2 linked regions of the Halorhodospira halophila genome follow. The protein of the gene in region 1 binds, or shares a complex with, the protein of each later gene. Links are inferred from orthologs where the notes say so. Each region holds a gene or a part of one and is shown on either strand. Other genes may lie near its edges.

Evidence for each region.
Region 2: the proteins of CCR79_RS10600 (region 1) and xseA are in contact, whole or in part, in a cryo-EM structure (PDB 8TXR), measured with the Escherichia coli proteins. The link is inferred for Halorhodospira halophila from one-to-one orthologs.

What each region holds. Positions count from the first base shown.
Region 1 is NZ_NHSN01000025.1:269,474-284,127, forward strand. The notes cover bases 4,884-7,808. They hold CCR79_RS10600 (exodeoxyribonuclease VII small subunit), read left to right. Parts: upstream 4,884-6,176; coding sequence 6,177-6,440; downstream 6,441-7,808. Other genes in these bases: parE (DNA topoisomerase IV subunit B), read right to left, coding at 4,884-5,981; CCR79_RS10605 (polyprenyl synthetase family protein), read left to right, coding at 6,409-7,332; folE2 (GTP cyclohydrolase FolE2), read left to right, coding at 7,512-7,808. Outside these bases: EF-P beta-lysylation protein EpmB, read left to right, coding at 1-762; protease HtpX, read right to left, coding at 743-1,633; parC (DNA topoisomerase IV subunit A), read right to left, coding at 1,733-3,985; more of parE, read right to left, coding at 4,071-4,883; more of folE2, read left to right, coding at 7,809-8,291; CCR79_RS10615 (TetR/AcrR family transcriptional regulator), read left to right, coding at 8,507-9,127; CCR79_RS10620 (efflux RND transporter periplasmic adaptor subunit), read left to right, coding at 9,128-10,282; CCR79_RS10625 (efflux RND transporter permease subunit), read left to right, coding at 10,289-13,384; CCR79_RS10630 (TolC family outer membrane protein), read left to right, coding at 13,441-14,654. UniProt on the Escherichia coli protein: Bidirectionally degrades single-stranded DNA into large acid-insoluble oligonucleotides, which are then degraded further into small acid-soluble oligonucleotides.
Region 2 is NZ_NHSN01000023.1:4,648-19,303, reverse strand. What follows is about bases 11,730-14,656. They hold xseA (exodeoxyribonuclease VII large subunit), read right to left. Parts: upstream 13,918-14,656; coding sequence 12,541-13,917; downstream 11,730-12,540. Other genes in these bases: guaB (IMP dehydrogenase), read left to right, coding at 14,068-14,656; CCR79_RS09080 (peptidoglycan DD-metalloendopeptidase family protein), read right to left, coding at 11,730-12,551. Also shown: protein translocase subunit SecF, read left to right, coding at 1-2; CCR79_RS09130 (cysteine synthase A), read left to right, coding at 145-1,116; CCR79_RS09125 (PrkA family serine protein kinase), read left to right, coding at 1,309-3,255; CCR79_RS09120 (YeaH/YhbH family protein), read left to right, coding at 3,280-4,560; CCR79_RS09115 (SpoVR family protein), read left to right, coding at 4,616-6,175; CCR79_RS09110 (TIGR04219 family outer membrane beta-barrel protein), read left to right, coding at 6,256-6,939; CCR79_RS09105 (glutathione peroxidase), read right to left, coding at 7,015-7,761; CCR79_RS09100 (hypothetical protein), read left to right, coding at 8,035-8,622; CCR79_RS09095 (hypothetical protein), read left to right, coding at 8,732-9,313; CCR79_RS09090 (glutathione S-transferase family protein), read left to right, coding at 9,415-10,368; CCR79_RS09085 (thiolase family protein), read right to left, coding at 10,505-11,689; more of CCR79_RS09080, read right to left, coding at 11,718-11,729. UniProt on the Escherichia coli protein: Bidirectionally degrades single-stranded DNA into large acid-insoluble oligonucleotides, which are then degraded further into small acid-soluble oligonucleotides.

The sequences.
Region 1 (14,654 bases):
ACGCACCCCGGCTACACCGCGGATCCCCTGGCCGAACAGGACGGGCACCCCGGCAGCGGCGTCCTGCAGAAGTACCAGGGCCGCAGCCTGCTCATCGCCACCGGGGGCTGTGCCATCCACTGCCGCTACTGCTTCCGGCGCTGCTTCCCCTACAACCGCGAACCCGGCTGGCGCACCGCCCTCGACCGGCTGGAGCAGGCGGGAGCGCCGGAAGAGGTGATCCTCAGCGGCGGCGATCCGCTGCTGCTCGATGATCAGGCCCTGGGCGCCTGCCTCCGGCGCCTCGGTGAAATCGAGGCGGTACGCCGGGTGCGTATCCACACACGGCTGCCGGTGGTGATCCCGTCCCGGGTGACGGCCGCCCTGGCCCGCCATCTGGGACAGACCCGCCTGCAGACCCTGGTCGTCGTTCACGCCAACCACCCCAGGGAGGTCGACGCGGAGGTGGGCTCGGCGTTGGCCCGTCTGGGCAATGTCTGCTCGACAGTGCTCAATCAGACGGTCCTCCTGCGAGGGGTCAACGACGACAGCGCCACTCTGGCAGCGCTCTCCGAGCGGCTGTTCGCCGCTGACGTCCTGCCCTATTACCTGCACCTGCTCGACCCGGTGGCCGGCGCCGCCCACTTCGACGTCGACGAAAAAACCGGGCAGCGGCTCTGGGCGGAACTCGCCCGGAGACTGCCCGGCTACCTGGTCCCGCGCCTGGCCCGCGAGGAGCCCGGCGCGGCGGCCAAGACGGTGATTACACCGGACGCGCCTTGAGCGCCTCGATGCGCTCATCCAGCGGCGGGTGCGACATGAACAGCCGCTTGATCGAAGAGCCGCCCATCCGGCCATTGATGCCGAAGGCCTCCATCTCGTCCGGCATGTTCTGCGGCTCCACCGAGCGCTTGAGCTTCTCCAGCGCGGCGATCATCTTGTCGCGCCCGGCCAGCTTGGCGGACCCGGCGTCGGCCCGGAATTCGCGCTTGCGCGAGAAGTACATGGTAATCATCGAGGCCAACACGCCGAGGACCATCTGGGCGAAGATCATGGTGATCCAAAAGCCGGGGCCGTGACCGCCCTCATTCTTGAACACCACCCGGTCGACGAAGCGCCCGGCAACGTGGGAGAGGAAGATCACGAAGGTATTCACCACACCCTGGATCAGGGTCAGGGTGACCATATCCCCGTTGGAGACGTGCGCCACCTCGTGGGCGATGACGGCCTCGGCCTCGTCGCGGGTCATGTTCTGCAGAAGCCCCGAGCTGACCGCCACCAGGGCGCTGTTGCGCCGGGCGCCGGTGGCGAAGGCGTTGATCTCCGGGGCGTCGTAGATCGCCACATCGGGCATGCCGATGCCCTCACGCTGGGCGAAACGGCGCACCGTCTCCACCAGCCACTGCTCCTGCTCGCCGCGCGGACTCTCGATGGGCTGTGCACCCATCATCTTCATCGCCATGTACTTGGACATCGCTAGCGAGATGAACGAGCCGGCGAAGCCGATACCCGCGGCAAAGATCAGCAGCGTGACCAGCTCCGCATCGATGCCGTGCTCGCGGAGGAACTGCTCCACGCCGAGCAGGTTCAGGATGATCGACAGCACCAACACGACGGCGATGTTGGTCGCCAGCAATAACGCGATCCGGGTCAGCATCGTTGAGAACGCTCCTCTTTCGTCAGACTGCGGGATCCACTTCCTGACGCTTGGATTGGGTTCGGCGGCAAAGGTTTCAAGACCCCTTCACCACGCTCAGACGTCGACACGCAGGCCGCGGACCTGGCGCAGCCCCCGCGGCAGCTGAACGCCACGCCGGCCCCGGGCGGCGCGGAAGGCCTCCAGGTCGTCGCGACTGAGCCGCTTGCCGGTCTTGCCGGCCTCCACCCGCAGCGCAGCGCCGGCGGGCAGCACGGCGACCGCCACCACCACCTCCTCACGGCTGCGCAGGCGCTGGGCCGGGATGCCGATGAGCTTGTTGCCCTTGCCCCGCGCCATCTCCGGGAGCTCCTCGAGGGGGAAAACCAGCAGCCGACCGTCGGAGCTGGCCACCGCCACCTCGGCCCCATCGGCCTCGGCGGGCAACGCCACCGGCGGCAGCACCGCCGCCCCCTCCGGCAGGGTCAGCACGGCCTTGCCCGCGCGGTTGCGCGAGAAGAGCTCCCGCAGGGGGACACGGAAGCCGTAGCCGGCGTCGGAGGCGAGCAGCCAGCGCGACTCCGGGTCGCCGGCGAGCACCGACTGGAAGCGCGCCTTCTCCGGCGGCGTGAGCCGCTTGGTCAGCGGTTCACCTTGGCTGCGCGCCGACGGGAGCGTGTGAGCCGGCACCGCGTAGGCCCGGCCGGTGGAGTCGAGGAAGACCGCCGGCTGGTTGGAGCGCCCCGGGGCGTGATCCAGGTAACCGTCACCGGCTTTGTAGGACAGCCCGCTCGGATCAACCTCATGCCCCTTGGCCGCGCGCACCCAGCCCTTCTCCGAGAGGACCACGGTCACCGGCTCGCTGGGCATCAGCTCGGTCTCGTCCATGGCCCGCGCCGGGCCGCGGTAAACCAGTGGCGAGCGCCGCTCGTCGCCGTGGGCCTCGGTGTCGCTGAGCAGCTCGCTCTTGACCTGCTCGCGCAGCCGGGCCTCATCGCCGAGGGTGGCGCGCAGCTCGTCGCGCTCGCGCTCCAGATCCCCCTGCTCACCAAGGATCTTCATCTCCTCGAGCCGCGCCAAGTGGCGCAGGCGCAGCTCGAGAATCGCCTCGGCCTGGGCATCACTAAGCCCGAAGCGCTCCATGAGCACCGGCTTGGGCTCGTCCTCCTCGCGGATGATGGCGATGACCTCATCGATGTTCAGATAGGCGGTGAGCAGGCCCTCGAGGATATGCAGCCGGTCCTCCACCTTATCCAGGCGCCAGGCCAGGCGGCGGCGGACCGTCTCGGTGCGGAAGCTCAGCCACTCCGCGAGCAGGTCGCGCAGGGAGAAGACCCGCGGCCGGCCATCGAGGCCGATGACATTGAGGTGAACCCGGTAGCCGCGCTCGAGATCGGTGGTGGCGAACAGGTGATCCATCACCCGCTCCGGATCCTGGCGCCGTGAGCGCAGCTGGACCACGATGCGCACCGGCGCATCGTGGTCCGACTCATCGCGCAGATCCTCGACCATCGGTAGCTTGCGCGACTGGATCTGGGCCGCGATCTGCTCCATGACCTTGGCGCCGGCCACCTGGTAGGGAAGCGCGTGGATGACGATCTGCGCCTGCTCCCGCTCGTACTCCCAGCGGGCCCGGGCGCGCACGGTGCCGTGACCGCGCTCGTAGATGCCGCGCAGCTCCTCGCGCGGGGTGATCACGTCCGAGGCAGTGGGGAAATCCGGCGCCGGAACGTGCTCGCAGAGTTCAGCGGTGGTGGCCTCGGGATGGTCGAGCAGATGGACGCAGGCGGCAACCACCTCGCGCAGGTTGTGCGGGGGGATGTCCGTGGCCATCCCCACGGCGATCCCCGAACCGCCGTTGAGCAGCACGTTGGGCAGTCGCGCCGGCAGGCGCTCCGGCTCCTGAAGGGCGCCATCGAAATTGGGGATCCACTCCACCGTGCCCTGCCCCAGCTCGCTGAGCAGCACCCGGGCGTAGGGCGTCAGGCGCGCTTCGGTGTAACGCATGGCCGCGAAGGATTTCGGGTCGTCCGGCGAGCCCCAGTTGCCCTGCCCGTCGATCAGCGGGTAGCGGTAAGTGAACGGCTGGGCCATGTGGACCATGGCCTCATAGCAGGCCGCGTCTCCGTGGGGGTGGTACTTGCCCAGCACATCGCCGACGGTGCGCGCCGACTTCTTGTACTTTGCCGCCGCCGAAAGGCCGAGCTCGGACATGGCGTAGACGATCCGCCGCTGCACCGGCTTGAGGCCGTCGGAGACGTGGGGCAGGGCACGATCGAGGATGACGTACATCGAGTAATCGAGGTAGGCCCGCTCCGTGAACTCGCGGAGCGGCTGGGTCTCGAAATCGGAGGCAGCGGGATCGGACATAGTTTTTCAGGATTCAGGTTTAGGGGTTCAGGGCTCAGGGGGCAGCGGTCAGGTTGAACGGATCAGGGGCAGTGGCTACTGGTCCCTAAATGACAATCTCCGCCAAGTTGCCCTTGCTCTCCAGCCACTCCCGGCGCTGGGCGGCGGCGCCGCGACCGAGCAGCATGCCCAGCAGGCGCTCGGTCTCCTCCGGGTCGTCGACGGTGAGCTGCACCAGGCGGCGGGTATCCGGGGCCATGGTGGTCTCGCGCAGCTGGACCGGATTCATCTCGCCCAGGCCCTTGAAGCGGGTCTCCTGCACCTTGCCCTTGATGCGCTCCGCCTCGATGCGGTCGAGGATGCCCTGGCGCTCGTCGCGATCCAGGGCGTAGAAGGTCTGCTTGCCGACATCGATGCGGTAGAGCGGCGGCATGGCCACGTAGACGTGTCCGCCGGCGACCAGGGCCGGGAAGTGGCGCTGGAACAGCGCGCAGAGCAGCGTGGCGATATGCGCCCCATCGGGGTCGGCGTCGGCGAGGACGCAGACCTTGTGGTAGCGCAGCCCGGAGAGGTCGTCGCTGCCCGGATCGACCCCCAGCGCCACGGCGATGTCGTGGACCTCCTGCGAGGCCATGACCTCGTCCGGCGCCACCTCCCAGGTGTTGAGGATCTTGCCACGCAGGGGCATGACCGCCTGGAACTCCCGCTCGCGCGCCTGCTTGGCGGAACCGCCGGCGGAATCGCCCTCGACCAGGAAGAGTTCACTGCGCGCCGGATCCTGCCCGGTGCAGTCGGCCAGCTTGCCCGGCAGCGCCGGCCCGCTGCCGACGCGCTTGCGGGTCACCTTCTTGGCAGCGCGCTGACGGCGCTGCGCGGCGCGCACCACCAGATCGACGATCTGCTCGGCGCTCTGGGTATGCTCGTTGAGCCACAGGCTGAAGGCGTCCTTGATGGCTCCGGAGACGAAGGCGGCGCAGTTGCGCGAGGAGAGCCGCTCCTTGGTCTGCCCGGCGAACTGCGGCTCGTGCATCTTCACCGACAGGACGTAGCTGATGTGCTCCCAGACGTCCTCCGGGGCAATCCGCACGCCGCGCGGCAGCAGGTTGCGCAGCTCGCAGAACTCCCGCAGGGCCTCGGTCAGCCCGGTACGCAGGCCGTTGACGTGGGTGCCGCCCTGGGCGGTGGGGATCAGGTTGACGTAGCTCTCGGCCGGGCCGCTGCCCTCGGGGAGCCAGACCAGGGCGCACTCCATCTCCTCGTGCTCGGAGCCGAGCCGGGCGGTGAACGGCGGATCCGGCAGGTGCTCGTACTCGGCCACGGCGCCGGCCAGGTAGTCGCGCAGACCGTCCTCGTAATACCAGCTCAGCACCTCCGGCTCCTGCCCCTCGCCGCCGGTGGCGTCGCGGAGGACGACCGTCAGCCCCGGGCAGAGCACCGCCTTGGCACGCAGCAGGTGCTCGAGCCGCGCCCGGGAGAAGCGCGGGCTATCGAAGTAGCTGGTATCCGGCCAGAAGCGCAGCGTGGTCCCGGTCTCCCGCGTCTTGCCCACCTGCTCCAACGGCTCGATGCGCTCCCCTGCGGAGAAAGCGATGGTGTGCTCGGCGCCGTCACGGCGGATGTGCACCTGCAGCCGCGTCGACAGGGCATTGACCACCGAGACGCCAACCCCGTGCAGGCCGCCGGAGTAGCGGTAGCTCTTACTGGAGAACTTGCCGCCAGCGTGGAGCCGGCCGAGGATCACCTCCACGGCCGGGACCCCTTCGGTGGGGTGGGTATCCACCGGCATCCCGCGGCCGTCGTCGCTGACCTCCAGCGAACCATCGGCGTGCAGAGTCACCTCGATACGCCGGGCGTGGCCGGCCACCGCCTCGTCGACGCTGTTGTCGATGACCTCCTGTGCCAGGTGGTCGGGGCGGTTGGTCTCGGTGTACATGCCGGGGCGCCGGCGCACCGGCTCCAGGCCGGTGAGGACTTCGATGTCGGTGGCGTCGTAGGTCTGCTGGGTCTTGGTCGTCATCGGATCACGTGGTCGCGGATCGGGCCATTGAGGGTTCGCGCTCAGGGCGAGCAGTTTCCGGCTCCCGGCGGCAACTTACAAGGGAGCCGTGCACCGGATATCCCGTCCCCCCTCCGGGGCACGGGCGCGAGCGGGCACCCTGCCGGCTCGACGCTCATTTGACCACCCCTTGCGGCTCCGTTACTTTTCCCCGTCATGAGTGAGAGCGATTCGCAGGAATCCGCCCCCCAGGGCGACCTCCCCGACTTCGAGCGCTCGGTGGCCGAGCTCGAGGCACTGATCGAACGCATGGAGCGTGGCGAGCAGAGCCTCGAGGAGGCGCTGCGCGACTTCGAGCGGGGCATCCACCTGACCCGCCACTGCCAGAAGGCGCTGGGCGCCGCCGAGCAGAAAGTGGCCATCCTACTCGAGAACAGCGAGGACGGTGATGTCGGCCCGTTTCGACCCGACGATTCTTGAAGCCCTGGAGGCGGCACTGCCGCCACTGCGCGAACGCGCGGAGCGGGCCCTGGAGGCGGCCCTGCCCGCCGCTGAAGCCCACCCGACGGGCCTCCACGAGGCCATGCGCTACGCCGTGCTCGGCGGCGGCAAGCGCATGCGCCCGACCCTGGTCTACGCCACCGGCCGGGCCCTGGACTACACCGGCAGTGGGCTGGACGCCCCGGCCTGCGCCGTCGAGATGATCCACGCCTATTCGCTCGTCCACGACGATCTGCCCGCCATGGACGATGACGACATGCGCCGCGGGCAGCCCACCTGCCACCGCGCCTACGACGAACCGACGGCCATCCTGGTCGGCGACGCCCTGCAGGCCCGGGCCTTCGAGCTGCTCGCCGACGGCGAGCGGGAGGACGCCCCGGCCCCGGCCGCCCGCGCCGGGATGGTGCAGGCACTGGCCCGGGCGGCCGGCTCGCGCGGCATGGTCGGCGGCCAGGCCATCGACCTCGCCTCCGTCGGGCGCCGGCTCGACGCCGCCGAGCTCGAGGACATGCACATCCACAAGACCGGGGCCCTGATCCGCGCCAGTGTCCAGCTCGGCGCCCTGGCCAGTGGCCCGACCTGCGCCGCCACCCTCAACGCCCTCGACCGCTACGCCAAGTGCGTCGGTCTCGCCTTCCAGATCCACGACGACGTGCTCGACGTCGAAGGCGACGCCAAGGCCCTGGGCAAGGAGCAGGGCGCCGACGCAGCCCGGGATAAGCCCACCTACCCGTCAATCCTCGGGCTGCGCCAGTCGCGCGAACTGGCCGAGCGGCTGGCTGGCGACGCCATCGATGCCCTCGACGGGCTGGGCCCCGGCGCCGATGTACTGCGCGGACTGGCCGCCTACTGCATCCAGCGCCAGGCCTGAAAGCCCGCCTTCCCGGACAAAAACCCTGCCGAGACCGTCGGGATCGCCCCTTTACAAATATTTAAACTCGTTCCAAATTCAAACCTACCGCTGGAAGCCGAGACCGAGGCCGCAGAATCATGCTGAACCCCACTTGTCACCCGCCGCACACGACGGGCTCAGACACCAGGAACAAGACCATGGAAGACGTCCAGGGACGAGCCGACACCCGGCAGATCGAGATCAACAAGGTCGGCATCAAGGACATCCGCCATCCGGTGCGGGTCCGCGACCGCACGGGGCGGGACCAGCACACCGTGGCCACCTTCAGCATGTACGTGAACCTGCCGCAACACTTCAAGGGCACGCACATGTCGCGGTTCGTCTCGATCCTCGAGGGCCACGACCGCGAGGTGACCGTCGAGTCCTTCCACGAGATGCTCGCCGAGATGACCGACCGGCTCGAGGCCCATTCCGGGCACATCGAGATGGCGTTTCCCTACTTCGTGAACAAGCAGGCGCCGATCACCGGGGTCGAGAGCCTCATGGACTACGAGGTGACCTTCGTCGGCGAGATTCACGGCGACCGGCACGAAACCTGGGTGCGCGTTGCCGTGCCGATCACCACACTCTGCCCTTGCTCCAAGGAGATCGCCGACCGTGGCGCCCACAACCAGCGCTCGCTGGTCATCGTGACGGCCCTCATGGACGGTTTTGTCTGGCTTGAGGAACTCATCGACCTCGTCGAGCAGGAAGGCTCCTGTGAGCTTTACGGGCTCCTCAAGCGCCCGGACGAAAAACACGTGACGGAGCGCGCCTACGACAACCCGAAGTTCGTCGAGGACGTGGTCCGGGACATCGCCGGCCGCCTCAACGACGATGAGCGCATCGCCGCGTACTCCGTGACCTCCGAGAACTACGAGTCCATCCACAACCACTCCGCGTTTGCGCTCATCGAGCAGGACAAGCGGGGGCGCTGACCCCGCGGCGACACCGCCCCGGCGCGGCCCGGATCAGCTGCCCCGCCCCGCCCGGGGGGCGACCTCCGCCCCCCGGGCGCCCATTTGACATCAATCAATCGCGACCCGTGCATCGACCGCCTTGAGTGCGTAGCATAGTCCTTGTAGAGTCTCTGACCGTTCGGTCGGTTGGCGAGATGACCGCACCCCGGAACCCGACGTAGGACGCGGAGCCCATGCCCGACAACACCGGTCGCACCGAAGCTGCCGAACGGATCGTCGCCGCTGCCAAGCAACTGTTCGCCCGCGAGGGCTACAGCTCGGTGTCGATCCGCGACATCGCCGAGGCCGCCGAAGTCAGCAAGGCCAATGTCTTCCACCACTTCGCCTCCAAAGAGGAGCTCTACGTGGAGACGCTGCGCCGCTGCTGCGAATCGGCCCGGGCGCTGATCCACGCCTTCGCCGAGGAAGAGACCCGTGACCCGGCACAGCAGCTGCGGGCCTTCGTCCGCGCCGACCTGCACCCCGCCCTGGACGACCCCGATGCCACCCGGCTGGTGCTCGCCGAGGCCTTTGACGCCAATCCGTGTCGCGCCCGGACCCTGGTCGACGAGGTCTTCGGTGCCGACTTCCAGCGCATGACAGAGATCTTCTCGCGCGGCCAGCACACCGGCTCCTGGCGCCGGGACACGAACCCGGCGCTGATGGCGTCACTGATGCTCGCCGCCAACACCTTCTACACCGCTCACCGAGAGGTCCTGCGCCAGCTTCCCGGCGTGGACTTCGCCGACGACCCTGATCAGTACGCGGATCACGTCGTCGACATCCTGCTCGACGGGATCCAAAAGGAGGCCTAAGTGACTGACTGGCACATGCTCGATTCGTCCCCCGAGGCGCCGGCCCGGCCACGCCGGCTGCGGACGGTGGTCGCCATCATCGCCCTGGCCCTGCTCGCTGCCGGCTGTGGCGACGATGCCGGCGACAACGACGGGAACGGCGGCGAGGAGGCGCTTTCGGTGACCTGGATCGAGGCCACCGAGGAACAGGTCCGCGAGGTCCGCAACACCGTCGGCAGCGTCGAGGCCAAGTCGCGCCCGCTGCTCGCCGCCGAGGTCGGTGGCGTCATCGATGCCATCCATGTCGACGAGGGCGCCCGCGTCGAGCGCGGCGACCTGCTCGCCGAGATCGACCGCGAGGACTACGTCGACGACCGGGATGCCGCGGCCGCCGATGTGGCCCGGCTGACGGCGATGGTCGGCGTGCAGGAGCGCAACGTGGCCCGCAACCGGGAACTCTACGAGGACGATCACATCTCCGAGGACGAGCTCGACAACGCCGAGGCCGAACTCGAGGCTCGCGAGGAGGAGCTCGCCTCCGCCCTGGCGCAGTTGCGGCGCGCCGAGCGGGACCTGGAGCGGACCCGGATCCGCGCCGTGGTCGGCGGTGCCGTTGATGAACGCCACATCAGCGAGGGCGACTACGTCACCGCCGGCGACTCGGTCTTCCAGCTCATCAATCTGGATCGGCTCAAGGTCCGCCTGCCGGTCTCCGAGAGCCTGGCCCCGCGGCTCGACAGCGGGACAGAGCTGATCCTGCGCAGCCGCTCCGGCCTGCAGCCAGAGCTGGAGACCACCATCTCGGACCTGCGACCCGGCATCCGCGATGCCACCCGCTCGCTGCAGCTGATCGCCGAGGTGGACAACCCCGGCGGCTGGCGCCCCGGGGCCAGCGCCGAGGCGGAGGTGGTGCTCGATGTCCGCGACGGCCTCGTCCTGCCCAACCAGAGCGTCGTGCGCCGCCCCGCCGGCGAGGTGATCTACGTCCTCGGCGAGGACGGCGGCGCCGTCGAGGAGCGCGCCGTGGAGGTCGGCACCCGCTTCGGGGACCGCGCCGAAATCCGCGACGGGCTGGAGCCGGGTGAGCGCGTCGTCCTCGACGGCGCGGGCTTTCTCACCGACGGCGCCGCCGTGGACGCCGCTCCCCACGAAGGCGACGACGCGGACACGGAGTAACGCACCATGACGCTCTCCGAGCTCTCCATACGCCGCCACGTTCTGGCGGTGATGATCAGCGCGCTGATCGTGCTCATCGGCGCGATCGCCTATCAGGATATCGGCACCGACCGCATCCCCAATATCGACTTCCCCATGGTCAGCGTCACCGTCCACCAGGACGGCGCCGACCCGGAGCTGATGGATTCGGCGGTCACCGACGAGGTCGAACGGGCCGTCAACACCGTCCCGGGCATCGACGACATCCAGTCGGTCTCCCTGCCCGGGACCTCGGTGGTCACCATCCAGTTCGATCTGGAAGTGGACGTGGACGTGGCCTTCAACGAGGTCAACGCGAAGGTCTCCGAGATCGTCCAGGACCTGCCCGAGGAGGCGGAGGCACCGGTCGTCGACAAGGTCGAGATGGACGCCCAGCCGATCATGTGGCTCTCCCTGCAGGGAGATCGCACGGCGCAGGATCTCGACCGCTACGCCCGCAACGAGGTCCGCCCGCAGCTGGAGGGCATCACCGGCGTCGGCGAGGTGCAGATCGGCGGCGCGCGCGAGCGGACCATGCGCCTGGAGGTCGACCCGGACCGCATGGCCGCCCACAACGTCGACGCTCAGTCGGTCATGCAGGCCCTTGAGGAGGAGCACGCCCAGATGCCGGGCGGCTTCCTGGTCGGTGGCGAGACCGAAGAGATGCTCAAGCTCGACGTCGAGTACCACGACGCCGAAGGACTCGAGCAGATGATCGTCGCCGGGGACGGCGACGAACGCGTGCGCTTTAGCGACATCGGCCGGGTCGAGGACGGCCTGGCGGACATGCGCCAGCTGGCCCGGTTCAACGGCGAGCCGACCATCGGCCTGGGCGTGGTCAAGATCTCCGGGGCTAACACCGTCGCCATCATCGACGAGGTCAAGGAACGCCTGGACGATCAGATCCGTCCCCAGCTGCCGCCGGGGCTGGAGCTGCACATCTCCACCGACGAGTCGCAGTTCATCCTCGAGCAGATCGACTCGCTCTACCTGACCATTGCCCTGGGCATCCTCTTCGCTGCCCTGGTGATGTGGCTGTTCCTGCGCAACCTGCGCTCGACGGCCATCGTCTCGCTGGCGATCCCCGTCTCGCTGATGGCGGCCATCGCGGTGATCCACTTCTTCGGCTACACGCTGAACTCGATCACCATGCTCGGCATGCTGCTGCTCATCGGCGTGGTGGTGGACGACGCCATCGTGGTGCTGGAGAACATCTACCGCCACCGCCAGCAGTACCGGGAAGGCCCCATGGCGTCGGCGATTTCCGGCTCCAACGAGGTTTTCTTCGCGGTCATCGCCTCCACCCTGACGCTGATCTCGATCTTCGGTTCGGTGATCTTCATGGAGGCGATCATCGGTCGGTTCTTCGAATCGTTCGCGGTGGTGGTCGCCTTCGGCGTGCTCGCTTCGAGCATTGTTGCCCTGACCCTGATCCCGATGCTCGCCTCCCGCTTCCTCCACGTGCCCGAGCAGGAGGGAGCCTTCTACCGGGCACTGGAACAGGGCTTCAAGGCCATCGAGCGGGTCTACCGGTGGTCTCTGGGCTACATCCTGCGCTTCCGCTGGACAACCCTGGGCCTGGCGCTGGTCTTTGCCGTCGCGGTGGCTACCGTCATCGCCCCGCGCCTGGGCGGCGAGTTCGCCCCGGACGAGGACACCGGGGAGTTCATGGTCAATTTCCAGACGCCGCTCGGCTCCGGGATCGAGTACACCGACCGGCAGATGCGCGAGGTCGAGGCTATCCTTGAGGCGCAGCCGGAGGTGGATCGCTACTTCTCGGCCATCGGCATCGGCGACCGCGGGCAGGTCAACCGCGGCATCGCCTTCGTCCGCATGGTCGACCGCGACGAGCGGGACGCTTCGCAGCAGGAGGTGGTGCAGCGGATCCGCCCCGAGCTCGCCGAACTGCCCGGGGTACGCGCCTTCGCCTCCGACGTGCCCTTCGTCCCCGGCCAGCGCGGCGAGCCCCTGCAGTTCGTGGTCACCGGACCCAACGTCGAGGAACTCGGCGATCACGCGCGGGCGATCCAGGAGCGCCTGGAGGAGGTCGACGGCATGGGCAGCATCGACCTGGACCTGGATCTGGAGCTGCCCCAGGTGGAGGTCGAGGTGGATCGGGAGCAAGCCCGGAGTCTGGGCCTGAACGCCCACGACATCGCCCAGACCATCAACGTGCTTGCCGGCGGCTTCGATGTGGCCCGCTTCGACGACGGCCCCGGGGGCCAGGACGGGCGGCGCTACGACATCCGCCTCAAGGCCCAGGAGGACATGATCCGCGACATCGACGACCTGCAGCGGATCCAGCTCCTCTCTGAGCACGGCGATATGGTGCCGCTGGAGGCGGTGACCACCATGGAGGAGACCTTGGGGCCGGCGGCGATCACCCGCCACAACCTCTCTTACTCGGCGGAGTTCTACGCCGACCCGGAACTACCACTGGCCGAGGCCGTCGAGGAGCTCAACGCCGTGGCCGACGACGTCCTGCCGCTGAACTTCGACGTGGAGCTGGTCGGCCAGGCCGAGGAGATGGAACGGGCCGTCGCCGCCATGCTCTTCGTGCTCTTCCTGGCGGCGACGCTCGTCTATATCGTGCTGGCCAGCCAGTTCAACTCCTTCGTCCAGCCACTGCTGATCATGGCGGCACAGCCGCTGGCGCTGATCGGCGGACTGCTCGGTCTCTGGGTGGGCGGCTTCACGCTGAACATCTACTCGATGATCGGCATGGTGTTGCTCATGGGCCTGGTCACCAAGAACGGCATCCTACTGGTGGATCTAACCAACCAGTACCGCGAGAAGCGGGATCTCTCGATCAACGAGGCCCTGGCCGAGGCGTGCCCCATCCGTCTGCGCCCGGTCCTGATGACCTCGCTGACGCTGATCCTGGCGCTGATCCCGGCGGCGGCCGGCCTGGGTGCCGGAGCCGAGACCAATGCACCGATGGCAGCGGCGATCATCGGCGGTATGATCACGGCCATGCTGCTCACCCTGGCTGTAATACCGGCGGCCTACTCCCTGCTCGAGGGCTACCTCGCGCGGCGGGGCTGGGGCCGGCTGAGCAAGATCGCCGAGGACTACTTCGGATGAGGGGCGGCCCCGGGGGCCTGACGGCCCCCAAGCCCCTGCGAAAAGGACCAACGCCCATGAAGCGAGGCAACACGAGAGCGCAGTTCAGGCTCGCCCCCCGGTTCACCGGCTGGACCCTGGCCGCCCTACTGGCGCTGCCCGGGGCCATCGCCGCCGGTGACAACGGCAACAACGAGCACGACGCCGCGGAGGCGGTGGTCGACGCCCCGGTCCCGGTGGAGGACGACGAGGACGCCCTGGCGCCGGCAGAGGTCAAGGAGCGAGACCCGCAACAGGACCTGCTGCAGGTGTACCGGCTGGCCCTGGAGGCGGACCGCAGCCTGGCCGCCGCCCTCAACCGGCGCCGCGCCGCCGACGAGGAGATCGCCCAGGCCCGCTCGCAGTTCCTGCCACAGATCACCGCCTCGGCGGGCTACGAGGACGAGACCCAGGACATCGAGGACGTGCCGGAAGATCTGGACACCTCCGGCTGGGACGCCTCGCTGTCTCTGACCCAGCCGATCTTCCGGCGCGGCAACTTCATCGACCTGGAGCGGGCCCGCACCGCCGTGGACCGGGCCGACGTGGAGCTCTCCCTGGCCGAGCAGGCACTGGTGGTGGATGTCACCGAGGCCTACTTCGACGTCCTCCTGGCCCAGGACGAGCAGGCCCTGGTCGAGGCCGAGCTGGCCGCCGTCGAGAGCCAGCTGCGCCGGGCCGAGCGGGCCCTGGAGGTGGGCACCGGCACCCAGACCGACGTCGACGAGGCGCGGGCCGCCTTCGACCGGGTGCGCGCCGAGCAGGTGGCCGTGGACAACCAGGTGGAGGTCGCCCAGCAGGCACTGCGCCGGCTGACCGGCGAACTGCCCGGCGAGCTGGCCGGCCTGGGCGAGACGTTCGAGCCCAAGCCGGTGGAGCCCACCGACACCGACCACTGGGTGGACCTGGCCCAGCGCTACAACCTGGAGGTCCAGCTCGCCGAGCGCGATGACCAGCTGGCCCGACACGACGTCGAAAGCCAGCGCGCCGATCGCTGGCCGGAGGTGGACCTGGAGGGGCGGCTGACGCGCTTCGATGGCGAGCGGGATCAATTCAACCAACCCACCCAGGACGGCTACACAGACACCCGCTCCATCCGGCTACAGGTCTCGGTGCCGCTCTACACCGGCGGGGCCATCTCCAGCCGGGTGCGCCAGGCCGAGGCGGAGCGCACCGCGGCCAGCGACGACCTGGCCGATCAGCGCCGGGCCGCTGCCCTGGACGCCCGTTCCGCCTTCCTCGGCCTGACCTC
Region 2 (14,656 bases), on another replicon or contig:
GACCGCTGCGCTCCCGGGGGCGCCCCCCGGGAGCCGGCGTGTGTCAGCCCTGCAACTTTCCCGCTGATTTCTGCGACGGCTCCGCGCTATGCTGTCCCCACACCCCCTGAGGATTGGGGAAAGTCAAGCAAGCGGGAGTCAAGCATGTCGATCTGCGATGGGTTCGTCGGCGCGGTCGGGAATACGCCGCTGATTCGCCTGCCGAGGCTGAGCGAGGAGACCGGCTGCGAGATCCTCGGCAAGGCTGAATTCATGAATCCGGGCGGGTCCGTCAAGGATCGGGCGGCGCTGGCGATCATCCAGGCCGCCGAGCGCAGCGGCGAGTTGCGCCCCGGCGGGACCGTAGTGGAGGGCACCGCCGGGAATACCGGGATCGGGCTTGCCCATATCTGTAACGCACGCGGCTATCGCTGCGTCATTGTCATCCCCGAGACGCAGAGCCAGGAGAAGATCGACCTGCTGCGCACCCTCGGTGCCGAGGTGCATACCGTACCCGCCGCCCCCTACCGTGATCCGGGCAACTACCAGAAGGTTGCCGGCCGCATGGCTGCAGAGATGGACAACGCGGTCTGGGCGAACCAGTTTGACAACACCGCCAACCGCCAGGGCCATTACCGCACCACCGGGCCGGAAATTTGGGCGCAGGCCGGTGGCCGGGTGGACGCCTTCGTGGCGGCTACCGGAACCGGCGGGACCCTGGCCGGGGTCTCTCGGGCGCTCAAGGAACGCGCGCCGGATACGCGCATCTACTTGGCCGACCCGGCGGGCAGCGCCCTCTATAGTTTCGTGCGCGAGGGTGAGCCATCCCCGTCGGCAGGCAATTCCATCACCGAGGGGATTGGCAGTAGCCGTGTAACAGCTAATCTTCAGGATACGGACATCGATGACGCGTTCTGCATACCGGATACCGAATCGGTGCCGATGGTCTACCGGCTCCTGAGGGAAGAGGGGCTGTTCCTGGGCAGCTCGTCGGGGGTCAATGTCTGCGGGGCGATCCGCGCCGCCGAGGAGCTCGGTCCCGGGCACACGGTGGTGACGATCCTCTGTGATGGAGGGGGCCGCTATTACTCGAGACTCTTCAACGAGGCCTGGCTGGCGGAGCGGGGACTCGCCTGAACCCCTCCGCTGCCGTGGTTCGGTCGCCGCCCGGTCTCGTCCGGGGGCATGGCCAGTCGACCCCGCCGGCGGTTTGCGCCGGGCGCCGCCTTTCTTCCGGAACATTCGTGCGCATTTTTGCGTCCAATCAAACGGAGCCGCCTTCGTTCTTTCGCGACTTCACCTCAAGACTCCGTGAGGGGGGTGCTGCATATGGATACCGCCGAAGACCTGATTGCCCGCTACGCTCGCAGCTACGAACGCCGCCAGGAGCAGCAGCTGACCCTGGCCGAGTATCTGGAACTCTGCCGGGACGACCCGATGGCCTACGCCTCCCCGGCCGAGCGGCTGGTAGCGGCGATCGGTGAGCCGCAGGTCTACGACACCTCGAAGGATGAGCGACTGGGGCGCATCTTCCTCAACCGCACCCTGAAGATCTATCCGGCCTTCGAGGACTTCTACGGCATGGAGGAGACCATCGAGCGGCTGGTCGGTTTCCTCAACTACGCGGCCCAGGGGCTGGAGGAGCGCAAGCAGATCCTCTATCTCCTCGGTCCGGTCGGCGGTGGCAAGTCCTCGCTGGCCGAGCGGCTCAAGCAGCTGATGGAGCGCTACCCGGTCTACGTCCTCAAGGCCAGCGAGGAGATCAGCCCGATTTTTGAGAGCCCGCTGGGGCTCTTCGATCCGGACCAGCACGGCCCGGAGCTGGAGGAGCGCTTCGGCATCCCGCGGCGCAAGCTCAGCGGGCTGCTCTCGCCCTGGGCGGTCAAGCGCCTCGACGAGTTCGGCGGCGATCTCAACCGCTTCCGGGTGGTTCGCGTCTATCCGTCCAAGCTGCGGCAGATCGCGGTGGCCAAGACAGAGCCCGGCGACGAGAACAACCAGGACATCTCCTCGCTGGTGGGCAAGGTGGACATCCGCAAGCTGGAGCTCTACAGCCAGAACGATACGGATGCCTACAGCTACTCCGGCGGCCTCAACCGCGCCAACCAGGGCATCCTTGAGTTCGTGGAGATGTTCAAGGCGCCGATCAAGATGCTCCATCCGCTGCTCACGGCCACCCAGGAGGGCAACTACGTCGGCTCCGAGAACATCGGTGCAATCCCGTTCCACGGCCTGGTCATGGCGCACTCCAACGAGTCGGAGTGGCAGAGCTTCCGCAACAACAAGAACAACGAAGCGTTCCTCGACCGGATCTCGGTAATCAAGGTGCCGTACTGCCTGCGCGTCTCCGAGGAGCGGCAGATCTACGACAAGCTGATCCGGGAGAGCGAGCTCGCCGACGCGCCCTGCGCGCCGTGGACCCTGGAGATCATGGCGCGGTTCTCGGTGCTCACCCGGCTCAAGGAGCACGAGAACTCCAGCCTCTACTCGAAGATGCGGATCTACGACGGCGAGAGCCTCAAGGAGACGGATCCCAAGGCGAAGTCGATGCAGGAGTACCGGGACCAGGCCGGGGTCAACGAAGGGATGGACGGGATCTCGACGCGCTTCGCCTTCAAGGTCCTCTCGCAGACCTTCAACTACGAGACCGAGGAAGTGGCCGCTGACCCGGTCCACCTGCTGTACCTGCTCGAGCAGAACATCAAGCGCGAGCAGTTCCCGGAGGAGACCGAGCGCAAGTACCTGGAGATCATCAAGGCCGAGTTGGCCCCGCGGTATGCGGAGTTCATCGGCAACGAGATCCAGAAGGCGTATTTGGAGTCCTACGATGATTTCGGTCAGAACCTCTTCGAGCGCTACGTGGGGTATGCCGATGCCTGGATCGAGGACCAGGACTTCAAAGATCCCGACACCGGGCAGCTGATGGACCGCCAGGCGCTGAACCAGGAGCTGACTAAGATCGAGAAGCCGGCGGGCATCGCCAATCCGAAGGACTTCCGCAATGAGGTGGTCAAGTTCGCGCTGCGTGCCAAGGCGCAGCAGGGCGGGCAGATGCCGAGCTGGACCTCCTACGAGAAGATCCGCGAGGTCATCGAGAAGCGGATGTTCAGTCAGGTGGAGGATCTGCTGCCGGTGATCAGCTTTACCACCAAGGGCGACTCGGAGACGGAGCGCAAGCACAGCGAGTTCGTCCGGCGGATGGTCGAGCGGGGCTACACCGAGCGCCAGGTGAGACGCCTGGTGGAGTGGTACATGCGCGTCAAGCAGGCCGGCTGATCCGGCAAGAAGGGGGGTGCGTCCTTGGTCAATATCATCGACCGGCGCCGCAATCCGAAGGGCAAGAGCCTGGCCAACCGCCAGCGTTTCCTCAGACGGGCCAAGCGCCAGGTGCTGGATGCCGTCAACGAGGCTTCCGGCCGGCGCAAGGTGACCGACGTGGCCGGTGGGGAGCAGATCACCATCCCCGCCGACGGCCTCCACGAGCCGAGCTTTCGCAAGGCCGCCGACCGCGGGGTGCGCGAGCACGTGGTTCCCGGCAACAAGGAGTACGTGGTCGGCGATACCATTCCGCGCCCCGAAGGGCAGGGCAGTGGTGGCGGGCGCGAGGGTAGCCCCGACGGCGAGGGGGAAGACGAGTTCACCTTTGCTGTCAGCCGCGACGAGTTCCTCGACCTCTTCTTCGAGGGCCTGGAGTTGCCGGATCTGGTCAAGCGCCAGGTCAAGAAGACCGAGCAGTACACCCAGCAGCGCGCGGGCTATTCGGTCAGCGGCTCCCCCTCGAACCTCAACGTCGAGCGGACCATGCGCAACTCCCTGTCACGGCGCATTGCCCTGCGCCGCCCCAAGGGGGAGGATCTGCAGGCCCTGGACGAGGAGATTGATCGTCTGGAGCGCTCCGGTGCCGAGCCGGAGCGGCTGCGCGAACTCATTGAGCTCCGCCGAAGCAAACAGGAGCGGTCCCGGGCGATCCCCTACATCGATCCGGTCGACATCCGCTATAACCGCTTTGACCACGTTCCGCAGCCGATCTCCCAGGCGGTGATGTTCTGCCTGATGGACGTCTCCGGCTCAATGACCGAGGACATGAAGGATCTTGCCAAGCGGTTCTTCATGCTCCTCTACCTCTTCCTCGAGCGCCGTTACCGCCATGTGGATATCGTCTTCATCCGCCATACCCACATCGCGCAGGAGGTCGACGAGGACACCTTCTTCTACTCCCGCGAGACTGGGGGGACGTTGGTCTCGCCGGCGCTGACGATGATGCGTGACATCATCGAGGACCGTTATCCCGTCAACGACTGGAACATCTACGGGGCGCAGGCCTCGGACGGGGATAACACCCCCGCGGACAACCCGGCCACCACCCGGCTGATGGCCGACGGGATCCTTCCCCTGTGCCAGTACTTCGCCTACATCGAGGTGGGTGGCGGGCAGGCCTTCCATGTCCCGTCGGACCTGTGGCGGGCCTACGACCGGCTGGCCCGCGGGGAGTCGCCCCTGGCCATGCGCCGGGTGCAGACCCGCGGAGACATCTTCCCGGTGTTCCGGGACCTCTTCACGCCGGCTGAACTGAAGGCTTGAACCCTGAGCGCTGAACCTTGACCCCCTGAACCCTCAGAGACTGGAGAGGATCCCGATGGCATCGAATGCGGCGGTTCAGCAAAAACCCCTGTTCACCGGCCTCGACTGGGATTACCGCGATGTGATGCGCGTCTACGACGCCATCGAGCGGATTGCCCGCGAGGAGCTCAAGCTCGACATCTATCCCAACCAGATCGAGGTCATCAGCTCCGAGCAGATGCTCGACGCCTACGCCTCGATGGGGATGCCGCTGTTTTATCGGCATTGGTCCTTCGGCAAGCACTTCGCCCGGGACGAAATGCTCTATCGCAAGGGCTACACCGGGCTCGCCTACGAGATCGTTATCAACTCGAAGCCGTGTATCTCCTACATCATGGAGGAGAACACGCTCACCATGCAGACGCTGGTGGTGGCCCACGCCGCCTTCGGCCACAACCACTTTTTCAAGAACAACCGCCTCTTTCGGGAGTGGACCGACGCCGAGGGCATTCTCGACTACCTGGATTTCGCCAAGGGCTACATCGCCGAGTGCGAGGAGCGCTACGGGGTGCAGGCGGTCGAGCGGGTGCTCGACGCCGCCCACGCCCTGATGAGCCAGGGGGTGCACCGCTACCCCAAGCCGCAGACGCGTAGCCTGCGCGAGGAGCGCGACCGCGAGATCGAGCGGATTCGCTACGAGGAGCAGACCTACAACGATCTCTGGCGCACCGTGCCCACGGATCCGGACGGCGAGCTGCCCGGCGGCGCGGACCCGGTGGAGCTGCGTATGCAGCGGCTGGGGCTGCCGGAGGAGAACCTCCTGTACTTCCTCGAAAAGCGCGCGCCGCGCCTGGAGCACTGGCAGAGGGAGGTGCTGCGCATCGTGCGCAATGTGGCGCAGTACTTCTATCCGCAGAAGCAGACCAAGGTGATGAACGAGGGCTGCGCCACGGCAGTGCACTACTACATCATGAACCGGCTCCACGAGAACGGGCAGTTGACCGACGGCGCCTTTCTGGAGTTCCTGCACAGCCACACCAGCGTGGTCTTCCAGCCGGAGTTCGACGATCCGCGCTACTCGGGCATCAATCCCTACGCTCTCGGGTTCGCCATTCTGGAGGATCTCCGGCGCATGGCCACCGATCCCACCGACGAGGACCGGCGCTGGTTCCCGGAGGTGGCCGGCAGCGGGGACTGGCTCGGTGTCTGGCACCACGCCTGGCAGGAGTACCGCGACGAGAGCTTCATCCTGCAGTTCCTCAGCCCCCGGGTCATCCGCGATTTCCGTCTCTTCCGGGTCCACGACGACGCCGACGAGCCCGAGTTGGTGGTCGACGCGATCCACGACGATGCCGGCTACCGGGCGGTGCGGCGCTCACTGGCGCAGCGCCACGACGTGGCCCGGCTGGAACCGGATATCCAGGTGGTGGACGTGGATCTGGCCGGGGACCGGACCCTGGTGCTCGAGCACCGGGTCAGCGACGGGGTCATCCTGGACAAGGGCGAGGCCACGGCGGTGCTGCGGCACCTGGCCAACCTCTGGGGCTACGATGTGAAGCTCTACGAGGTGGACCCGGAGACGGAACGGGTGATCAACGAGTTTCCCCAGATGTCCCCCGCGGATCCGGTGGCCTGAAGGGCGGCGGACGCCGATTGGGGCGGCTGCGGCGGGGTGGTATGCTCAGGGCAAAGCTTTTGACAGTGCAGGAGTAACGCATGCGGCGAACCCTACTCAGTGGATTCACGGCGGCGGCGCTGGTTCTCGGAGCCGGGGCCGCGCACGCCACCGGCGGGATCATGGGCATCTCCGGCGGTGCGAATCTCTGGTTCCACGACCCGGAAGGGGAGATTCTTGGCGAAGACGTCGAGGGGGATGACATCGACCTCGACAGCGATCGGGACTGGAACCTCTGGTTCGAGTGGGATCACATCCTCCCCGGTGTGCCCAGCGTCCGCTTGGAGCGGACCCATCTCGAGCAGGACGGGACCGGGAGCACCGTGGTCAACCTCGACCACACGGACCTGACCCTGTTCTGGTCGCCGCTGCCGCTGCCGATGGTGGACATCGATGTGGGTGTCACCGCGCGCCACTTCGATGGTGAGGTGCGTGCCGCGAATGCGGGGGTGGACACCTCGCTCTCCGGCACCCTGCCGATGTTCTTCGGCCGGGTGGGTGTGGATATCCCCGGCTCGCGGATCGGTTTCGAGGGCTCTTTGCAGACGCTGCCGGTGGGGGATCATTCGATCACGGACTTCCGCGCCCACTTGGTCTACCGGCGCTGGTACACGGGGGCGATGCTTGGCTATCGGGAGTTCTCGGTGGACATGGACGACTTCAGTGACGTGACCCTGGACGTGGACTTCAGCGGACCGTACGCCGGCGCCTTCCTGCGTTTCTAGGCCGGATGCCGACGCAATAAAAGACCCGGGGCAGCGCGGGGCCGCCCCGGGTCTTCTGACACGGCCGCAGCCGGATCAGGCCGCCGAGCGGGCCCGCCCCAGTCGCGCCTCCAGATCGTCGGCACCGCCGACCAGACGCCCGTCGATCAACACCTGCGGCACTGTGCCCGAGCCGGTGGCTGCCCGTACCGAGCGGGTGGTGATGCCCTCGCCGAGGCAGATCTCCTCATAGTCGTAGCCGTGCTCCTCAAGCAGCGCCTTGGCGCGGGAACAGTGCGGACACCCCGGTTTGCTGAACAGGGTCACAAAAGACGGGTGTGGTGCATCCGGGTTGATGTGGCGCAGCATGGTGTCGGCGTCGGAGACTTCGAACGGGTCGCCGGGCTTCTCCGGCTCGACGAACATCTTCTCGATGACGCCGTCGCGGACCAGCATCGCGTAGCGCCAGGAGCGCTTGCCGAAGCCCAGGTCGTTCTTGTCCACCAGCATGCCCATGCCTTCGGTGAACTCCCCGTTGCCGTCGGGGATGAAGGTGACGTTCTCGGCGTGCTGATCCCGCCGCCACTCCTCCATCACGAACGCGTCGTTGACCGAAAGGCAGACGATGTCATCTACGCCGTTGTCCCAGAGCACCGGCGCCAGCTCGTTGTAGCGCGGCAGGTGGGTGGAGGAGCAGGTCGGAGTGAAAGCCCCCGGCAGGGCGAACACCACCACCGTTTTGCCCTTGAACAGCTCGTCGGTCTTGACGTCCTGCCACTCGCCGTTTACGCGGGTCCGGAAGGTGACACGCGGGACAGGCTGTCCTTCCATCGGGTGCGACATCGTTGCCTCCTTGGTTCTGGAATAAGAACAGATCAAAACTATCCATATTCTGTCGGCAGCGGTCCGGGCGTTGCAATAAGAAAAACTGATACAAGATGCCTCAAGTCCTGATACGCGCCGTATGGGGGGGGGGCTGCACGGTTTGCGACGGTGTCCGCCGGAGAGGGATTCGGTGCCGCTATCCCGGAACCATCCACCCCGGGATGCTGTCAGCCGGGGTAAGGCCGTTGCGACGGTTTCAACGCACCGAACCCGTTTGATGAGGAGTTGTATATGTTCCGCAAGACTGCCGCTTCCGCGATTGTGCTGATGCTCGCCACCTCGGGGGCCTACGCCCAGATGGCTCCGGAGGGCGGCCAGGGCATGCAGCCGCAGATGTCCGAGGGCCAGCAGCGCATGCAGGAGATCCAGCAGCAGCTGGGTCAGATGCAGCAGGACACCCTCGAGTCCAACCCGGAGCTGGAAGAGCGCGCCGAGGAGCTGGACGACCGGCTGCTGGATCAGATGGAGGACATGGGCTACGACAACGTCCGCCAGGACATCGAGCGCTTGGAGGAGACCATGGAGGCCATGCACTCCGGCGAGATGTCCCGGGAAGAGGTCCAGCAGCGCATGCAGGAGGATCAGGAGATCCACATGGAGCTGCAGCAGGCCCAGCAGGAGGCCATGCAGGATGAGGACTTCGTCCAGCCGTGGCAGGAGGATCGCCAGCAGCTGGAGCAGGACCTGATCGACACCATGTATGACGAGAACCCCGAGGCCGAGGCCCTGATGCAGGAGATGGAGGAGCTGCAGGCCGAGATGCAGCAGGGCATGGGGGGCCAGCAGCAACGGATGCCCCAAGGGGAGATGCCCCAGTAAAACGGTATCTCGGGGAAACAGGTGCGCCGTCGTCGTCGAGTGCTACCATGGACGAGCGCGGGGGCGACCGGGCCGCTTCCGTGGTGGGAATAGCTAAGGGAGTTCACCAATGATTCGCACGACGACAGCGGCGCTCCTGGCGCTGCTCATTGCCGCAGCCCCGCTGCAGGCCCCGCTGGCTCAGGGGGGCGAGCAACAGGCCCCCGGGGCCCAAGACGCGGAATTGATGGAGGCGCAGCAGCGGCTCCAGGAGCTGCAGCGGCAGCTGGGGCAGATCCAGCAGGAGACCTTCGAGGCCAGCGACCACCTTCAGGAGAAGCAGCGTCGCCTGGAGGAGCGCGCCACGGCCAAAATGGAGGATCTTGGCTACGATCCCGAGCGCCACTACGCGCGCATGCAGGAGATCTACGAGCGCTTCGAGGCCGGGGACGTCTCCCAAGAGGAGCAGCAGGAGCTGGCCGAGGAGTTCCACGAAGCGCAGATGCAGCTCCAGCAGGAGCAGCAGGAAGCCATGCGCGACGACGATTTCCGCGAAAGCATGGAGCGCGACATGCGCGAGTTCCAAGAGGATCTGCTCGCGGCCATGGAGGAAGACTACCCCGAGACGGCCGAACTCATGTCAGAACTCGAGGAGCTCCAGCGGCGCGTTCAGGAAGGCATGCAGCAGCAGGTCCCGGAAGGCCTGGAGTAAGGGGAGCAACGCTCCCGGGATGAGTGGGCGGGGTGACCAGCGTGGTCATCCCGCCTTTTTTCAGCAGCCAAGGCGGTGCCGAGGCCGCCCCGGAGGGAATGATGGGCTTGCTGATGGATGGGCAATGGACGCAGGAGTCGTACAAGCGGGACGAGACCGGCCGCTTTCAGCGCGACGTGAGTCGGTTTCGGGACTGGATCGAGCCAGGCGGGCGTTTCGCGCCGGAGGCGGGCCGCTACCATCTGTATGTCTCCCTGGCTTGCCCCTGGGCGCATCGGGTGCTCGTCGCCCGTCGGCTGAAGGGTCTCGAGCCGGTGATCTCGGTCTCGGTGGTGCACCCGCTGATGCTGGAGAATGGCTGGGAGCTGAGCGACGACTTCCCTGGTGCCACCGGCGACCCGATCCACCGGGCGGACTACCTCCATCAGGTCTACACCGCCGCCGAGCCTCGCGCCAATGGCCGGGTGACCGTGCCGGCACTGTGGGACTGCCGGGAGGGCACGCTGGTCAACAACGAGTCCCGGGACCTGCTTCGCATGTTCGATCACCGCTTCGAGGCGCTGGCCGGTAACGACGTGGATCTGGCCCCGGCGGATCGCATCGAGGCCGTGGATGCGGCCATCGACGCCATCTACCAGCCCATCAACAATGGCGTCTACCGCTGCGGCTTCGCCGGTAGCCAGCAGGCCTACGAAGAGGCCGCCGATGCCCTTTACGCGGCCCTGGACCACTGGGAGGAGGTGCTGGGCCGGCAGCGCTATCTTTGCGGGGACCGGCTCACGGAGGCGGACATCTGTCTGTACACGACGCTGATCCGTTTCGACGCCGTCTATGCCGTGCACTTCAAGTGCTCGCAGCGCCAGATCCGTGAATACCCGAACCTGATGGGCTACCTGCGTGAGCTCTACCAGATGCCGGCGTTCGGCGAGACCACGGATTTCGACCACATCCGCCACCATTACTACCGGAGCCACGCCTTTCTCAATCCCACCGGCCTGGTGGCGCGCATGCCGCGGTTGGATCTGGACGCCCCCCACGGCCGAGAGGCGGTGTAGCCGAGCCGTAGTCCGGCCGGAGGACGCAAAAAAGCCCCGGGTGCTCGCGCACCGCGGGGCTTGCTGCGTTTCCGTCCCCGACGGCCATCGGCCGACGGCCATCGGCCGACGGGGATCGGCGTCCGGGGGGCGCGCCTTACAACCGCTCGATGGCCAGGGCCACCCCCTGGCCGCCGCCGATACACATGGTGACCACGCCCTTGTCCACACCGTCGCGCTGCATGGCGTGGATCAGTCGGGTGGTGAGCACCGCGCCGGTGGCGCCGATCGGGTGGCCGTGTGCCACCGCGCCGCCCTCGACGTTAACCCGCTCCGGATCGAGACCCAGGTCCCGGGTGACGGCGATGGCGATGGCCGCGAAGGCCTCGTTGATCTCCCAGCGCCCCACCTCATCGGTGGACCAGCCGGCGCGCTGCAGGCACTGCCTGACCGCCGGTACCGGGCCGATCCCGAACATCCCCGGCTCGACCCCGCCGACGCCGTAGGCCACCAGCCGCGCTGCCGGCGTGAGTCCGTGCTGACGGGCGGCTTCCTCCTCGGCGACCACCATGGCCGCGGCCCCGGTGTTGACGCCAGGGGCGTTGCCGGCGGTGATGGTGCCCTCCTTGCGGAAGGCCGGGCGCAGCTTCTGCAGGCCCTCGAGGGTGGTGTCACCGCGGTTGTGCTCATCGGTCTCGAAGCGCGTGGGCCCCTTGCGGCCGGGCACGTCCACCGGGGTGATCTCCGCCTCGAAGTGGCCGGCGGACTGGGCGGTGCTGAAGCGTTGCTGCGAACGCAGGGCCCATTCGTCCTGTTCCTGCCGGGTGATCTGATACTGCTCGGCCAGATCCTCGGTATGCCAGCCCGAGTGCTGGTCGGAGAAGGCGTCGTTCAGGCCGTCGCTGAGCACGGCGTCGAGGATCTGCTGGTGGCCGAGGCGGTAGCCGTAGCGGCCCTGCATCAGCAGGTAGGGGGCGCGGTCCATGTTCTCCATGCCGCCAGCGACAGCGGTTTCGGCGAAGCCGAGTGCCACCTCCTGGAAGGCGTTGGCGATGGCCTGGGCGCCGGAGCCGCAGACGCGGTTGACCGTCAGCGCCGGCGTCTCGGCGGGGACACCGCCATTGATCGAGGCCTGGCGGGCCGGGTTCATCTTGCAGCCGGCCTGGATCACGTTGCCCATGACCACGGTATCCACGGCCGCCGGGTCGAGGCCGGAGCGTTCCAGTGTCCCGCGGATGGCAGTGGCACCGAGATCCGGTGCGGGGACGGTCTTGAGGGCCCCGCCGAACGTCCCGATGGGTGTGCGAGTGGGCGAGCAGATGACGACTCGACGCTGGGACATGATGCCTCCTTTCTCGATCGCGTTGGTCCTAAAGGAATAGGTTGGGGTCAACGGTGTTGCCGTTGAGGATGACGCTCAGGTGCAGATGAGGCCCGGTCACCCGTCCGGTCTCCCCGACGGTTCCGATTGCCTCGCCACGCTCTACCCACTGGCCCTTTTCGACGTCCATCTCGTCCAGGTGGCAGTACATGGTGACCAGGCCGGCGCCGTGGTCGATGAACACGGTCTTGCCGTTGAAGTAGTAGTCTCCGGTCTGCACCACGCGGCCGGACTCGGCCGCCTCGATGGGCGTACCGGTGGGGGCGGCCATGTCGAGGCCATTGTGCGGATTGCGGGGTTGGCCGTTGAGAAAACGCCGCAGCCCGAACGTGGCCGAAACCCGGTGCTCTGCGACCGGGGTGTGCAGGTGCAGCCGCGGCTGGGTGTCGACCTCGCGGCTGCGAAAGGCGGCGCGGATCTCGCGCTGTTCGGCCCAGATGCGCTCCAGCGTCTCCTCGGGGGGTGTGACCATGTCTTCGTCGTCGATGGTCAGGTGCTGCTCCTCGTAGTCGATGGGCTCGACTTCGAAGGTGTGCGGGGTCCCATCCACCTTGAGGGTGTGGGTTCCGGGGTCGGCGTCCAGGCCGATCCCCACCACCGCCTGCCAGCCTTCCGGCGTGGAGCGCACCATCACCGGCTCGTCGTCATAGCGTACATCGCCCGGCCGCCTATCGGTCTCCAGATTAACCCGTGCCACGCCGCCGGGGACGGGCCAGTCGGGCAATGGGGCGGCATGCAGCGCAGAGGCCAGCAGCAGCCCGACCGCGGCGGCGAGTGCCGTGACTGCTTTTCCGACGCGGGGGAGCAAGGATTCAGTCGGCATCGGGCAACGGGTCCTCCGTGGTGCGTCTGGCTTCGACCCGACAGTCTAGCGCCCCGTGCGCCAGGCGGGCACGGATGCGCTCGCCCACCTCCACGGCTTCGGCCTGGCGCAGGATGGCGCCGTCCTGCACCCGCTGCACCACCGCGTAGCCGCGCTCCAGCGTGGCAAGAGGGCTGACCGCGTGCAGGGCACGGGAGGCGGTGCCGAGGCGCTGCTGCGAGGCCTCCAGCCGGCCACGCACGGACTGACGCAGCCGCTGCGCCAGCTCTTCGATCCGCCGGCGCTCGTGGGCCGTGCGCCGGCGTGGATCCTGGACCTGAAGCCGCTGCCTGGCGGTTTCAAGCCGTGCACCCCGCATCTCGAGGGCCTGTCGGCCCAGGCGGTGTAGCCGACTCTCCAGCTCGTCGAGGCGTTGCGCCCGGTCGCGCAGCCGCCGTCCCGGGTGCTGTGCTGCCAGCCGGCGCTGGAGCGCCGCCAGCTGTTCGGCGTCGCGGCCGAGGCGCCTTCGCGCGGCGGTCTCCAGGCGGTGGCCGATGCGCTCGAGTCGCTCCTGCCAGGCGTGCCGGTCCGGTGACAGGGTCTCGGCGGCGGCCGAGGGGGTCGGCGCGCGCAGGTCCGCCGCCAGGTCGGCGATGGTGACATCCACCTCGTGGCCCACCGCACTGACGACCGGGATCGGACAGGCGCGGATCGCCCGGGCCACCGACTCTTCATTGAAGGGCCAGAGATCTTCCAGCGAGCCGCCGCCCCGGGTCAGCAGCAGGGTATCGACCTCGCACCGGCGGCCGGCGAGTTCCAGGGCCCGGACGATGGCCGGTGCGGCGGCATCGCCCTGGACCGGTACCGGGTAGACCAGCACCGGCAGCGCCGGGAAGCGCCGTTGCAGCACCTGCAGCACATCGCGGATGGCGGCGCCGGTCGGCGAGGTGATGACCCCGAGCCGGCGCGGCAGGCAGGGCAGGGGGCGCTTGCTTGCCGCGTCGAACAATCCCTCGGCGCCCAGGCGCTGCTTGAGCGCTTCGAAGGCGCGCTGCAGGGCCCCCTCGCCGGCCGGCTCGAGGTGCTCGATGACCAGCTGAAACTCGCCGCGGGCGGGATAGAGGCTGGCCTTGGCGCGGACGCGGATCTGGTCGCCGTCGGCGGGCCGGTGCCGAAGCGCCGAGGCGCGGCCGCGGAACAGCGCACAGCGGACCTGGGCACTGGCATCCTTAAGCGTGAAATACAGGTGCCCGGATGAGGGCCGGGCCAGGTTCGAGATTTCGCCCTCGACCCAGATGGACGGCAGGACCGTCTCGAGCATGCCCCGCACCTCCTGGTTGAGCTGCGAGGGGCTGTAGACGGCGATATCGTCGCTGCGGCGCTCCATACTCGGCGGCGGCTCGCTCCAGTTGGCTGATTACAACCTACACGCCGCTATCGCCCATGGGAAGTTTGTTGAGTGGGGGTGCTGCTGCACCGTAAAATACACTGCTCTTTTCCATCTTCAGACAGCGTCTCCGCCCGAGGTCCCGACACCATGCGAATCGCCCAGGAAGCCCTGACTTTCGATGACGTTCTTCTCCTTCCCGCTGAATCGCACGTGCTCCCTCGGGATGTGGATCTGAGCACTCCGCTGACGCGCCGAATTCAGGTTAACGTCCCGCTGGTGTCCGCAGCCATGGATACCGTCACCGAGGCGCGACTGGCCATTGCCCTGGCCGAGCAAGGTGGGCTGGGCATCATCCACAAGAACATGACCGTCGAGCAACAGGCCGCCGAGGTGCGCCGGGTCAAGAAGTTCGAGAGCGGGATCATCAAGGAGCCGATCACCGTCTCGCCCTTCATGACCATTGGCGAGGTGCTCAAGCTCACGCGCCAGCACGGCATTTCGGGGGTCCCGGTGGTCGACGGCGAGGAGCTCGTCGGCATCGTGACCGGGCGTGACCTGCGCTTCGAGAGCCGGGTCAGCGAGCCGGTCTCCGTGGCCATGACGCCGAAGGAGCGGTTGGTCACGGTGCGCGAGGGGGCTGAGCGCGACGAGGTGCTGAGCAAGCTGCATCAGCACCGCATCGAGAAGATCCTGGTGGTCGATGACGCCTTCCGCCTGCGCGGCATGATCACCGTCA